DNA from 3 places in the Micromonospora sp. NPDC049204 genome. Region 2 is predicted to be linked to each of the others. Evidence: riboswitches for the same ligand, from Rfam matches in the RefSeq annotation. Region 2 holds a riboswitch; each other region holds the start of a gene.
The links. A riboswitch is a leader RNA that binds a small molecule or an ion and turns the genes downstream of it on or off. The one in region 2 is predicted to bind cobalamin.

Region 1 (4,414 bases), on a different contig from region 2:
GCCGAGGCGACCCCGACGAAGCTGGACCGGGAGGCGACCCGGGACGACCTCGCCGCGCTGGAGGCGTTCGTCACGAGCCGGCGCGGGGTGGAGTTCTACCTGGAGCCGGAGACCACCGCGACGGACACCACGGTGGTGGCGATCGCCCACGACGGGGAGTGGATCCGCCGCCGTACCGGCACCCCCCGCGCGGCCGGGTCCATCGCCCGCAAGCACGCGGTGCCGCTGTACGAGGCGGGCCGCACCGGCTACCCGGAACGGATGCGGACCTGGAGCCGCGCCCACCCGGAACGCCACGCCCGCTGAGGCGAAACGTCCACGAATCATGCTGCCGAGCGACCCGATATCGGGGTCGATCATGGAGGTGTGGTGCCTAGTTTGGCCACGAAAGGCTGCTTTGTCGCCCACCACAACCCCATGATCGACAAGGCGGGACTGCGACCAGGTGGTGTCCCGACGTTGGAGCCGTTGTTGCCCGTGCACTCTCGTCGTGTGAGCGGTGGCGTGATCACCGGCAGGTGATCAATGGGGATCCGCTGGGTGAGGCGGAAGACCAGTCATGCCTTCCGCACATGCGAGTGATCGCTGAACGAGCGTGAGGACGGGCGGTAGGAGCAGATCGTTGCCGCCGATCGTGGCGACAGCGTGTGCGCTGTGGGGCGTGCCGTCGACGTCGACGACGAGCGCACCGGCCTCTCGGGCGATCACGACGCCCGCGACGGTGTCCCAGGGCTTGTTGTTGAGCATGATGAACGCGTCGATCCTGCCCTGCGCCAACCAGGCGAGGTCGATCGCGGCCGAACCGTGCATGCGGATCCGTTGGACGTGCCGGGTGAGCTGCTCGGTGATGGCGAGTCTCTCGGCGTTCTTCCGGCTGGCGTCGGCACCGACCGCGTAGTCGCCGATGGCGACGACGGCGTCCCGGAGATCGGTGACCTGGCTGGCGCAGATGCGTCGGTTGTCGGCATAGGCGCCGTGCCCCTGAACGGCGTGGTAGCGGGTGCCGAGGAACGGCAGGTCGATGACGCCGAGGACGGCGTCTGTGCCGTGCAGGAGGCCGAGGGAGATCGCGCACAGGGGTGAGCCGTGGACGAAGTTGACGGTGCCGTCGACGGGGTCGAGTGCCCAGGTCAGTGCGCCGGTGTCGCCGCTGCCGCCATACTCCTCGCCGAGGAAACCGATGTCCGGCGCCGTGGCGGCCAGATGCTCGCGGACCGCTCGCTCGATGGCGTAGTCCACCTCGGACGCCATGTCACGGTCACCCTTGAAGGTCAGCGCGCCGGGCTGGAGCGTCCGCATCAGGTCGTGTGCCAGGTCGACGGCCTCCTGTGCGAGGGGGAGGAGGCGGGCGTGGTCAGTCATAGCTGGCGGCTGCGCTCCCAGAGTGAGGTGAACATCTCGTCGAATATCGGGTAGAGGCCGGAGGGACTCGTGTCGCGTTCGATGACCATCGTCGGGCAGTCGACGCCCCGCATCCGCGGTAGGTAGTGCTGGACGACGCAGAGTCGGTCATCGATCAGAAGCACGTTGGCGCGAATGGACTCGTCGTAGACGCCGATGGCCAGGTGGTCTCGGACACCTGCGGGGAGTGCACGCCCGTTTTCTCGGCTGGCTGTCACTGACTCGCCGGCCGCGCCGCTTCGAGCACGAGTAACCCAGGGCTGACCCCGTGGGTGCTGAATCGTCTACGACATCAGCTCCAGAGGGAGTCACACAGACACTCGGCTCCCTCTGCGGGATCACTCCGCCACCGGCCAATCAGCTCGCCGTCTCGTGGTCAGGCAACCCCGCGCACCTATATTTTCCCAGGTCAATGTGATGAGCGCGGCCGGGCGGTGCCAGGGCCGGCGTTGACCGGCGGCGGAGGGGTGTGGCAGCATTCGCGGCCTGACGGCAGTGAAGGAAGTCGGTGCGATTCCGACGCGGTCCCGCCACTGTCACCGGGGAGCGATCCCCCCTCGTGAGTCACGACCGTGTGTCTGCGGTTGGAAGGCCGGGGGAGAGCGTCGATCCGGAAGCCAGGATACTTCGGCCGTCGGGATGTACCCCAGGGCGTGGACACCCGAGGAGGACCCGATGACGCACAGCGTCTCATCCATTGACGATCATCGTCATGAGCCGTTTGGCGGGCACTGCACCGCGCCCACAACCGGCCGGCCCCGCACGTCCCGGCCCGGCCGTCGCGGCGTGCGCCAGACCGCTGGCTTCCGGTACCGCTGACCTGGGCGTCCGGCGCTGACCGGCCCCGACGTCCGCGTCGCTGAGCCCGGCCGAGCCGTCGTACCGGCTGACGCCGCACCCACCCGCTTCGTCCAGGTCGCCTCCGTAGCGGCCAGGGCGTCACTCTCCGGAGCCCGCCGTGCGCATCCTGCTGCTCTCCACCGCCGACACCGACCTGCTGGCCGCCCGCGCCAGCGGCGCCGACTACCGGCTCGCCAACCCCGCGCGGGTCGCCGCCGACGAGGTGCCCGCCCTGCTCGACGGGGTCGACCTCGTCGTCGTACGCCTGCTCGGCGGTCGGCAGGCGTGGCCGGACGGCCTCGCCGCGGTGCTCGCCACCGGTGTGCCGACGGTCGTGCTCGGCGGCGAGGCGCTGCCCGACGCGGAGCTGATGGCCATCTCCACAGTGCCGTCCGGGGTCGTCACCCAGGCGTTGGCGTACCTCGTCGAGGGTGGGCCGGACAACCTGGGGCAGCTCGCCCGGTTCCTCTCCGACACGGTGCTGCTCACCGGCGAGGGGTTCGCCCCGCCCGCGCCCACCCCCGCGTACGGCGTGCACGGCGAACACCCGACCGACCCGCTGCGGCCCACCGTGGGGATCGTCTTCTACCGGGCGCACGCCCTCGCCGGCAACACCGAATTCGTCGACGTCCTCGCGGACGCGGTCCACAACGCCGGCGGCAACCCGTTGCCGATCTTCTGCGGCTCGCTGCGAGGGCTGACCACCGGCGCGGGACCGCTCGGGCTGTTCGCCCGCTGCGACGCGCTGCTGGTCACCGTGCTGGCCGCCGGTGGCGCGGTCGCCGCGGACGCCTCCGGGGGCGGCGACGAGGACGCCTGGGACGTCGGCGCCCTGGCCGCCCTGGACGTGCCGATCATCCAGGCGCTCTGCCTGACCAGCACCCGCGAGCAGTGGGCCGGCAGCGACGCGGGGCTGTCCCCGTTGGACGCGGCGATGCAGGTGGCCATCCCCGAGTTCGACGGCCGGATCGTCAGCGTGCCGTTCTCGTTCAAGCAGATCGACGCCGACGGCCTCTCGGTCTACGCGGCCGACGCCGACCGGGCCGCCCGGGTCGCCGGGATCGCCGTGCGCCACGCCCGGCTGCGGTACGTCCCCAACGCCGACAAGCGAGTCGCCGTGGTGCTCAGCTCGTACCCCACCAAGCACTCCCGGGTCGGCAACGCCGTCGGGCTGGACACCCCGGTCTCGGCGGTCCGACTGCTGGCCGCGTTCGCCGAGGCCGGCTACCACCTGGGCGACGCGCCGGTGCCCGACGACGGCGACGCTCTGATCCACGCGCTGATCGCCGCCGGTGGTCACGACGTGGAGTGGCTGACCCCGGAGCAGCTGGCCGCCGCCGAGGCGCGGATACCGGGGCAGACCTACCGGCGGTGGTTCGACCAGGTGCCGTCCGAGCTGCGGGAACGGATGCGGGAACACTGGGGTGAGCCGCCCGGCCAGCTCTACACCGAGGGCGGGGACATCGTGCTCGCCGGGCTGCGCTTCGGCAACGTGGTGCTGCTGATCCAACCGCCGCGCGGCTTCGGGGAGAACCCGATCGCCATCTACCACGACCCGGACCTGCCGCCGAGTCACCACTACCTGGCCGCGTACCGCTGGCTGGCCGCCCCGGTCGCCGACGGCGGCTTCGGCGCGGACGCCGTGGTGCACCTGGGCAAACACGGCACCCTGGAGTGGCTGCCCGGCAAGGGCCTCGGCCTGGCCGCCGACTGCGCCCCCGACGCGGTCCTCGGTGACCTGCCGCTGGTCTACCCGTTCATCGTCAACGACCCCGGCGAGGGCACCCAGGCCAAACGTCGCGCGCACGCCGTGGTCATCGACCACCTGGTGCCGCCGATGGCCCGCGCCGAAACCTACGGCGACCTGGCCAAACTGGAACAACTGCTCGACGAGTACGCCACCGTGCAGGCCCTCGACCCGGCGAAGGTGCCCACCGTGCGGGCGCAGATCTGGGACCTCGTCCGCGCGGCGGAGCTGCACCACGACCTGCACGCCGAGGCGATGCCCGACGCGGATGACTTCGACGAGTTCGTGCTGCACCTCGACGGGTACCTCTGCGAGATCAAGGACGTGCAGATCCGCGACGGGCTGCACATCCTCGCCGACGCGCCCACCGGTGAGCCCCGGGTCAACCTGGTCCTCGCGGTGCTGCGCGCCCCGCAGATCTGGGGT
Region 2 (4,414 bases):
CTCGATGAGACCGACGAGCACCGGATTGTCGGCGTGCACCGCGATGATCCGGTGGAACGCGATGTCGATCTCCATGATCCGTTCGTGCTCCTGCGGCGACCGACCGGCGATCCGCGCCGCCTCGTCGAGCAGTTCGCCCGCCTGGGCGAGGGCCTCGTCGGTGATCCTGGTCGCCGCCAGGCGGGCGGCCTCGCACTCCAACAGCCGCCGGACGATGTGCACGTGCCGTGGGTCGCCCTGACCCTGGAAGTCGACCACGAAGCCCATCGGGGCCAACAGTTGCGGCGCGTCGAGGTTGGTGACGTAGGTGCCGTCACCCTGGCGGATATTGACGATGCCGAGGATCGACAGAGCCGACATCCCCTCGCGCAGCGAGCCCCGCGAGACGCCGAGCGACTCGGCGAGGTCCTTTTCGATGGGCAGCCGGTCCCCGGGCTTGAAACGCCCTTCGAGGATCATCCGTTTGATGCCGTTCACCACCTCGTCGGTGCGCGACATGACATCCCCCTAGCGGCCGGCGGGGGTGGCCGTCCCACCCGCGATCACGTACGGCTCCGAAGATGACACCGTAGTCGGGTCCGTCGCCGCCCAGTAGCCGCCGTCGGGGAACCGGTAGAGCTCGACCGACTCCTGGCGCATCCGGGTGGAGTAACCGGGCTGGCTGGGCAGGACGTAACCGCTGCCCGAGCCGGTGTCCTGGATGATGCACGGGTCGGTGAAATGCTCGTGCAGGTGGTCGACGAACTCGGTGACCCGGTTGGTGAGATCTCCCGAGATCGCCACGTAGTCGAGCACCGACACGTGCTGGACCATCTCGCACAGCCCGACACCGCCGGCGTGGGGGCACACGGGGATGTCGAACTTCGCGGCGAGCAGCAGCACGGCGACGATCTCGTTGATGCTGGCCAACCTGCCGGTGTCCAGTTGGCAGAAGTCGATGGCCTCGGCCTGGAACAACTGCTTGAACATCACCCGGTTGTGGCAGTGCTCGCCGGTGGCGACTCCGATCGGAGCGACGGCGCGGCGCACGGCGGCGTGGCCCAGAATGTCGTCGGGGCTGGTCGGCTCCTCGATCCACAGTGGCTCGAACTGCGCCAGGGCCTTGACCCACTCGATGGCCTGACCGACGTCCCACACCTGGTTGGCGTCGATCATCAGGTTGCGGTCCGGACCGAGGATCTCCCGGGCGATGCCGCACCGGCGGATGTCGTCGTCGAGGTTGGCGCCCACCTTCAGCTTGACGTAGCCGTAGCCGGTGTCCACCGCCTCCTGGCACAGCCGGCGCAGCTTGTCGTCGCCGTAGCCGAGCCAGCCTGCCGAGGTGGTGTAGGCGGGGTAGCCGGTCCGGTCGAGCTCGGCGAGACGGGCCGCCTTCGTGCTCTCCTTGGCCCGCAGGATGGCCAGCGCCTCGTCCCGGGTCAGCGCGTCGGACAGGTAGCGCAGGTCCGCGATGTCGACGAGCTGCTCGGGGGACATGTCGACGAGCAGCCGCCACAGCGGCTTGTCGGCGACCCGGGCGACCAGATCCCACGACGCGTTGAGGACGGCGGCCAGCGACAGGTGCACGACACCCTTCTCTGGGCCGAGCCAGCGTAGTTGCGAGTCGGAGGTGAGCAGACGGTAGACCGCGCCCATGTCCGCCGCCATCGTCGCGACGTCCACGCCGACGAGGCGCTGTGCCTGATGGACGGCCGCCGCGACGACGATGTCGTTGCCCCGGCCGATGGTGAAGGTCAGGCCGTGGCCCGCGAGTGGCGCACCGCTGCTGTCGACGCCGTCGGTGTGCAGGACGACGTAGGCCGCCGAGTAGTCGCCGTCCTTGTTCATGGCGTCGGAGCCGTCAGCGGTCAGGGAGGTGGGGAAGCGGACGTCCTCGACAGTGACGGCGGTGATCTGCGGCATGCGCTCCTCGCCCGGTTAGGCTAAAGATCAGATGATCTCTGGGAGTATACGGAGGGTCGATCCGACGCGTCAACGACGTCGATCCGTCGGGTATCGAAGACATCCAATGTTTCTTCGTGCTGGAGATTCGTCGGTGCGCGGTCCCCGTGATCGCCGTACCCGATCCGCGAGCCCTTAATGCGGTGGTGCCGACATTCGCCGCGCTGGTAGGCACCTTCGACGGGCGGCACCTCGTCGTCGGCCCGGGCACTGCTGCGGCACCGCCGGCCCGATGGGGACGGTGGTGCGAGATATGAGGAGTGGTTCAGAAGATTAGATGTCCACTCCGGATAACTACATTGACGCCTAAGTATAGGTAGGGATCCTTACATCTAAAGACTTAATACATCACACCTTTCCGAATGTCGACACCTGCTCGTGTGCCGCGCGCCGCGCGGGTGTCGGTCCACCGCGCCCCGGCGCGACTCGGCCTGGTCGGCGTGGCCGGTGATGACCGTCACGGAGGTCGCCGTCGACACGCCCGAGACCGACATGTGGGGTGTGACAACCGCAGCGTCCCTATATATGGTGTCGAACGCAGCTGGTTCGGCCGCTCATCCGGAGTGGTCGAGGCAAGAGGGAACCCGGTGGAAATCCGGGACTGTCCCGCAGCGGTGAGTGGGAACGACAGCCGTCAGAAGCACTGGGCCACGAAGCGGTCTGGGAAGCGACGGCCAGTAGGAGACCGGCCAACCCGGTCGTGCCCACGAGTCCGAAGACCTGCCAGCGCGCCGCGTACCCGCACCCGGGTGGGCGGCGGTCCGAGGCCGCGTGGGACGGCCGACGCCACCTGACCCACGCCGTGCCGGCGTGGCGTCCGTTGGTGTCCGTCTCCACGCGTTCGAGGGGCCATCAGGTCTCGAACTCGCGAGGAGTGAGTGGTGACAGTCACCGAGGCAGTCCCGGTCAGCGGCGACGCGGCCGTCCGGCGCACGCCGATGCAGGTGCGCAAGCGCAACGGCACCACCGAGTCCGTGGACGTCAACAAGATCGTCCGTGCGGTCGAGCGGTGGGCCGACGACCTGGCCGACGTCGACCCGATGCGGGTCGCCACCCGCACGATCAGCGGCCTGTACGACGGCGCGACGACGGCCGAGATGGACCGGCTCTCCATCCAGACCGCCGCCGAGATGATCGGTGAGGAACCGCAGTACTCGCGCCTCGCCGCCCGGCTGCTGTCCGGCTACGTCGACAAGGAGGTGCGTCGACAGGGCGTCACCTCGTTCAGCGCGGCGATCCGGATCGGCCACGCCGAGGGCCTGGTCGGCGACGACACCGCCGCGTTCGTCGCCGCCCACGCCCCGATGCTCGACCACGCTGTCGATCCCGACGGCGACCGACGATTCGAGTACTTCGGCCTGCGCACGGTGTACGACAGGTACCTGCTGCGTCACCCCACCAGCCGGCTGGTGCTGGAGACCCCGCAGTACTGGCTGCTCCGGGTGGCCTGCGGGCTGTCCCAGACGCCGGACGAGGCGGTCGGCTTCTACCGGCTGATGTCCAGCCTGGCCTATCTGCCCAGCTCGCCGACACTGTTCAACTCCGGCACCCGACACACCCAGATGTCCTCCTGCTATCTGGTCGACTCTCCGCGCGACGAGTTGGACTCCATCTACCAGCGGTACGCCCAGGTCGCCAACCTGTCCAAGTTCGCCGGCGGCATCGGCATCGCGTACTCCCGGGTCCGGTCCAGGGGTGCACTGATCCGCGGCACCAACGGGCAGTCCAACGGGATCGTGCCGTGGCTGCGCACACTGGACGCGAGCGTCGCCGCGGTCAACCAGGGCGGCCGGCGCAAGGGCGCGGCCTGCGTCTATCTGGAACCGTGGCACCCGGACATCGAGGAGTTCCTACAACTGCGGGACAACACCGGCGAGGACGCCCGCCGCACCCACAACCTCAACCTGGCCAACTGGATCCCGGACGAGTTCATGCGCCGGGTCGAGGCCGACGAGATGTGGTCACTGTTCGACCCGCACGAGGTACCCGAGCTGCCCGACCTGTGGGGGGAGCGGTTCGACGCCGCGTACCGGCAGGCCGAGGCGCAGGGCCGCCACGTGCGGCAGGTCCCGGCGCGGGAGCTGTACGGCAGGATGATGCGCACCCTCGCCCAGACCGGCAACGGGTGGATGACCTTCAAGGACGCCGCGAACCGACTGTGCAACCAGACCGCCGAGGACGGCAACGTGGTGCACCTGTCCAACCTGTGCACCGAGATCATCGAGGTGTCCAGCGACGCCGAGACCGCCGTGTGCAACCTCGGCTCGGTGAACCTCGCCGCGCACCTCAGCGACGGCGGCATCGACTGGGAGCGGCTGCGCGCCACCGTCCGTACCGCCGTGACCTTCCTGGACCGGGTCATCGACATCAACTACTACCCGACCGAGCAGGCGGCGGCGAGCAACCCCCGCTGGCGGCCGGTGGGGCTCGGGCTGATGGGCCTTCAGGACGTCTTCTTCGCGCTGCGGCTGCC
Region 3 (4,414 bases), on a different contig from region 2:
ACCGCCTGGGCGCCTGCGTGGAGAATCCGTCATGACCACGACCAGTGGATCCGCGCAGCACCACACCCCGTCTGGCACGGCTCGGCTCCTGCCGGGCGCACCCGTCGCCGAAGCCGTCCTGGCCGAGACCGCCGCCGCTGCCGCAGCACTCCGCAGCCGCGGGATCACACCGAGCCTCGCCACCATCCTCGTCGGCGACGACGACGCCAGCGCCGGCTACATCGCCATCAAGCAGCGCCAGGCCGCCGCGCTCGGGTTCGCCTCCCCGCACGTGCATCTGCCCGCCACCGCCACCCAGGCCGAACTGCACCAGGCCATTGCCCGCTTCAACAGCGATCCCGCCGTGCACGGACTGCTCGTGCAGTACCCCGTGCCGGGGCATCTGGACTACGACGCGGCGCTGCTGACGATCGACCCGGACAAGGACGTCGACGGCATGCACCCGCTGAACATGGGGCGTCTCGCCGTCGGCCTGCCCGGCCCGCTGCCGTGCACCCCCGCCGGCATCGAAGCCCTCCTGGCGTACCACGAGATCCCCGTCGCCGGTCGTGAGGTCGTCATCCTCGGTCGCGGCGCCACCCTTGGCCGCCCCCTGGCGATGCTGCTCGCCCAGAAGCGTCCGACCGCCAACGCCGCCGTCACCGTCGTCCACACCGGCGTGCCCGACTGGGACCGCTACACCCGCCGCGCCGACATCCTCGTCGCCGCCGCGGGCGTACCCCGGATCGTTCGGCCCGAGCACGTCAAGCCCGGCGCCGTCGTCATCGGCGCCGGCGTCCGCTACGAAGGACGGCGCCTCCTACCGGACGTGGACGAAGCGTGCGCCGAGGTCGCCGGCGCCATCACGCCCCGGGTGGGCGGCGTCGGTCCGACCACCGTCGCGATGCTGTTCCGCAACGCGGTACGCGCGGCCGAGCGCGCGAGCGAGTAGCCCGGCAGGTGCGTCGGGGGAATTGCGGACAACCGCACCGCCACGGGCGCGAGTTTGCTATCCAGCGGCGCTCAGCAAGCAATACGGGAATGAGCTTGGATTCGGCCCGAGCCAGGCAACGTGTTGTTGATCACGAGCACACCGCCGCCGATCGGGCTTGTGGCTCGGCTCATAGTCATCCGCGCCTTGCTACCCAAAAGTAGCGGCATATATTTCCGCTGTCCTCGGTCGAGATGGGGCGCTCCGGTGATGCACGACGGCGTGGTCGACGACGAACTCCAGATCCGATCATTTGAATACATGCGGGCAGGAACATCATCTTGAACAGCATTCCGTCGCTTCTTCTCGTGCACGGTGCCTGGCACGGGCCCTGGGTCTGGCAGTCGCTCATCGAGCAGTTTCCGGATATCGACATCCACACCGTCGCGCTACCCAGTAGCGGCAACGACCCCGCTGCCCTCGGTGACCTCTACGACGACGCTGCCGTGGTCAAAGCCGCCGTCGCCGCCATCGACGGACCGGTCGTGGTCGTCGCCCACTCCTACGGTGGCGCACCAGTCACGGAGGCGCTCGCTGCCGCGGACAACGTACGCCGAATCGTTTATCTCGCCGCTTTCCAGCCGGATGTCGGCGATTCGCTCTTCTCCACCGCCGGCGGCGTTGCTCCGCCGTGGTGGGAGGTTCACGAGCGGACGGACCTGAAGGGCAGGGGTCACATCGAACCGTCGCAGCCCCGAGAGGTCTTCTACAGCGACGTCGATCCGGAAATCGCGGAACAGGCCGTTGCACGACTCGGGCTCCAGTCCTGGGCCTCGACGCAGCAGCCGCTGACCGAGGCCGCGTGGCGCACCATTCCCAGCACCTACCTCATTTGTGCGGCCGACAACGCTCTTCCGCCCTTCGCGCAGGAGCTCATGGCCAAGCGGGCCGAGCGGGTGTTGCGCATGAACTCCTCGCACTCGCCGTTCCTTTCTCAGCCCGCCGAGCTGGCCGCGCTGATCCGGGCGGAACTTTCCGCCTGACGCAGACGGCGCGGGTAGCGGCCGTCGCCCGGCCGGACATGCGACCGGGCGACGGACCGCCACCCCGCAGGCAGGGGCGGCCGCTATGCTGCGCGGTGGCACAAACGTTGCGAGGTGCCCCGCGCGAGTGGGGAGAATCGGGAAGCCGGTGTGAGTCCGGCACGGGCCCGCCGCGGTGACCGGGGAGCTGCCACCCACGCGTACCAGACGCAGCCACTGGCCCTGAGGGGCTGGGAAGGCGGGTGACCAGCGGAGATCCGGGAGTCCGAAGACCGGCCTCGCGTCATCGCCCCGTCAGGGGCGCGAGCGCAGCGGGAGCCTGCCTTGAACAACGGACTCTACGAGACCATCCACCGCCGTCGGGACGTACGTGCCCAGTTCACCGGGGCGCCGATCCCCGCGGATACGTTGGATCGGATCCTCACGGCGGCGCACGCCGCGCCGAGCGTCGGCCTCTCCCAGCCCTGGGACTTCATCCTGGTCCGCGATCCTGAGCTGCGGCAGCAGTTCCACCGGCACGTGGAGCGGGAGCGGGACACCTTCGCGGCCACTCTCGACGGTGCGGCGGCGGAACGCTTCGCCCGGATAAAGATCGATGGCGTACGAGAGTCGACGTTGTCGGTCGTGGTCACGTACGACCCGGAGCGGGGTGGGCCGGCCGTGCTCGGCCGTCACGCGATCGCCGACGCCGGCCTCTACTCGGTCTGTCTGGCGATCCAGAACCTGTGGCTGGCCGCAACCGCCGAGCAGCTCGGGGTCGGCTGGGTCTCGTTCTACCGGGAGTCGTTCCTGCGCGACCTGCTCGGCATCCCGGCCACCGTCCGCCCGGTGGCGTGGCTCTGCCTCGGCCCGGTCACCCATCTGGAGGAGACGCCGGACCTGGAGCGGCACGGCTGGCGTCAGCGACGTCCGCTGTCGTCGGTGATCCACCAGGATCGTTGGTCCGAGTGACCCGCACACAAACGAGCCCCGGGCGCGCGAACGCCCGGGGCTCGTCGCTGACGTGTCAGCTGCAGCCGCTGGTGGAGCCGCAGCCCTCGCAGACGTAGCAGCTACCGGCGGGGCGCATCTTCGTACCGCAGGTGAAGCAGAGCGGCGCGTCGGCGGCCTTGCCGATCACGGCCTCCAGCAGTTCGGTGCTGGAACCCACGCTCGGAGCCGGCTTGGCGGCGGCCACGTCGGCCATCTCCTGGGCCGGCTGGGCGACGGCCTCCGACTTGGCCGGGGCCTCCACCGGAGCCGAGGACGCCATCGCGGTGAGCTCCGCGCCGGTGACGGCGGCGGCCTCCGCGTCGGCCTCGGCCCGCAACTGGGCGGCCCGCTCCGAGGCGGTGAAGATGCCCAGCTCGGCGCGGCGCTCGTAGGGCAGGAAGTCCAGCGCCAGGCGACGGAAGATGTAGTCCATCACCGAGGCGGCCATCCGCACGTCCGGGTCGTCGGTCATGCCGGCCGGCTCGAAGCGCATGTTGGTGAACTTGCTGACGAACGTCTCCAGCGGCACGCCGTACTGCAGGCCGATGCTGATGGCCACCGAGAAGGCGTCCATCACGCCGGCCAGGGTCGAGCCCTGCTTGGACATCTTCAGGAAGACCTCGCCGAGGCCGTCGTCCGGGTAGGACGACGCGGTGAGGTAGCCCTCGGCGCCACCGACGGAGAAGCTGACCGTCTCGGACGGGCGCTTCTTCGGCAGGCGCTTACGCACCGGCCGGTACTCGATGACCTTCTCCACGGCGGCCGGCGCGGCCTCGACCGCGGCCGGCTCGGTGGCCTTGTTGGACTTGGCCACCGAGAGCGGCTGACCGACCTTGCAGTTGTCCCGGTAGATCGCCAGCGCCTTGAGGCCGAGCTTCCAGCCCTCGAAGTAGATCTTCTCGACGTCCTCGACGGTGGCCGCCTCCGGCATGTTGACCGTCTTGGAGATGGCGCCGGAGACGAACGGCTGGATGGCCGCCATCATCCGCACGTGACCCATCGGGGCGATCGTCCGCTCGCCCATGGCGCAGTCGAAGACCGGGTAGTGCTCCGGCTTGAGGCCCGGGGCGTCCACCACGTGGCCGTGGTCGGCGATGTGCTCGACGATCGCCTCGACCTGCTCCTCGGGGTAACCGAGGCTGCGCAGGGCGCGCGGCACCGTCTGGTTGACGATCTGCATCGAGCCGCCGCCGACCAGCTTCTTGAACTTGACAAGCGCCAGGTCCGGCTCCACGCCGGTCGTGTCGCAGTCCATCATGAAGCCGATCGTGCCCGTCGGGGCGAGGACGCTGGCCTGGGCGTTGCGCCAGCCGAACTTGTCGCCGATCTTGTTGCCCTGGGTCCACTGTTTGGTCGCCTCGCGGACGATCGCGGTGGCCACCGGGCTGGTCGGCTTGATCTCGTCGTTGGCGGCGGCGTGCTTGCGCATGACCCGCTTGTGCGGCTCGGCGTTGCGGGCGTAGCCGTCGTACGGGCCGACGACGCCGGC

Region 1: linked by a shared signal. The riboswitch ahead of cobN (cobaltochelatase subunit CobN) and the one ahead of AB0A90_RS01190 (ribonucleoside-diphosphate reductase subunit alpha) in region 2 are both predicted to bind cobalamin.
Region 3: linked by a shared signal. The riboswitch ahead of bluB (5,6-dimethylbenzimidazole synthase) and the one ahead of AB0A90_RS01190 (ribonucleoside-diphosphate reductase subunit alpha) in region 2 are both predicted to bind cobalamin.

Annotation. Positions count from the first base shown of each region.
Region 1 covers NZ_JBEZDC010000028.1:42,233-46,646, reverse strand. The annotation lists gene AB0A90_RS33440 (hypothetical protein) at 1-306, shown strand, start outside; gene AB0A90_RS33435 (inositol monophosphatase family protein) at 523-1,362, opposite strand; gene AB0A90_RS33430 (DUF5919 domain-containing protein) at 1,359-1,619, opposite strand; cobalamin riboswitch at 1,900-2,029, shown strand; gene cobN (cobaltochelatase subunit CobN) at 2,360-4,414, shown strand, end outside.
Region 2 covers NZ_JBEZDC010000001.1:233,925-238,338, reverse strand. The annotation lists gene AB0A90_RS01200 (FadR/GntR family transcriptional regulator) at 1-498, opposite strand, end outside; gene AB0A90_RS01195 (L-fuconate dehydratase) at 508-1,902, opposite strand; cobalamin riboswitch at 2,467-2,684, shown strand; gene AB0A90_RS01190 (ribonucleoside-diphosphate reductase subunit alpha) at 2,880-4,414, shown strand, end outside.
Region 3 covers NZ_JBEZDC010000007.1:155,899-160,312, reverse strand. The annotation lists gene AB0A90_RS15930 (bifunctional 5,10-methylenetetrahydrofolate dehydrogenase/5,10-methenyltetrahydrofolate cyclohydrolase) at 32-931, shown strand; gene AB0A90_RS15925 (alpha/beta hydrolase) at 1,252-1,953, shown strand; cobalamin riboswitch at 2,049-2,249, shown strand; gene bluB (5,6-dimethylbenzimidazole synthase) at 2,278-2,904, shown strand; gene AB0A90_RS15915 (vitamin B12-dependent ribonucleotide reductase) at 2,960-4,414, opposite strand, start outside.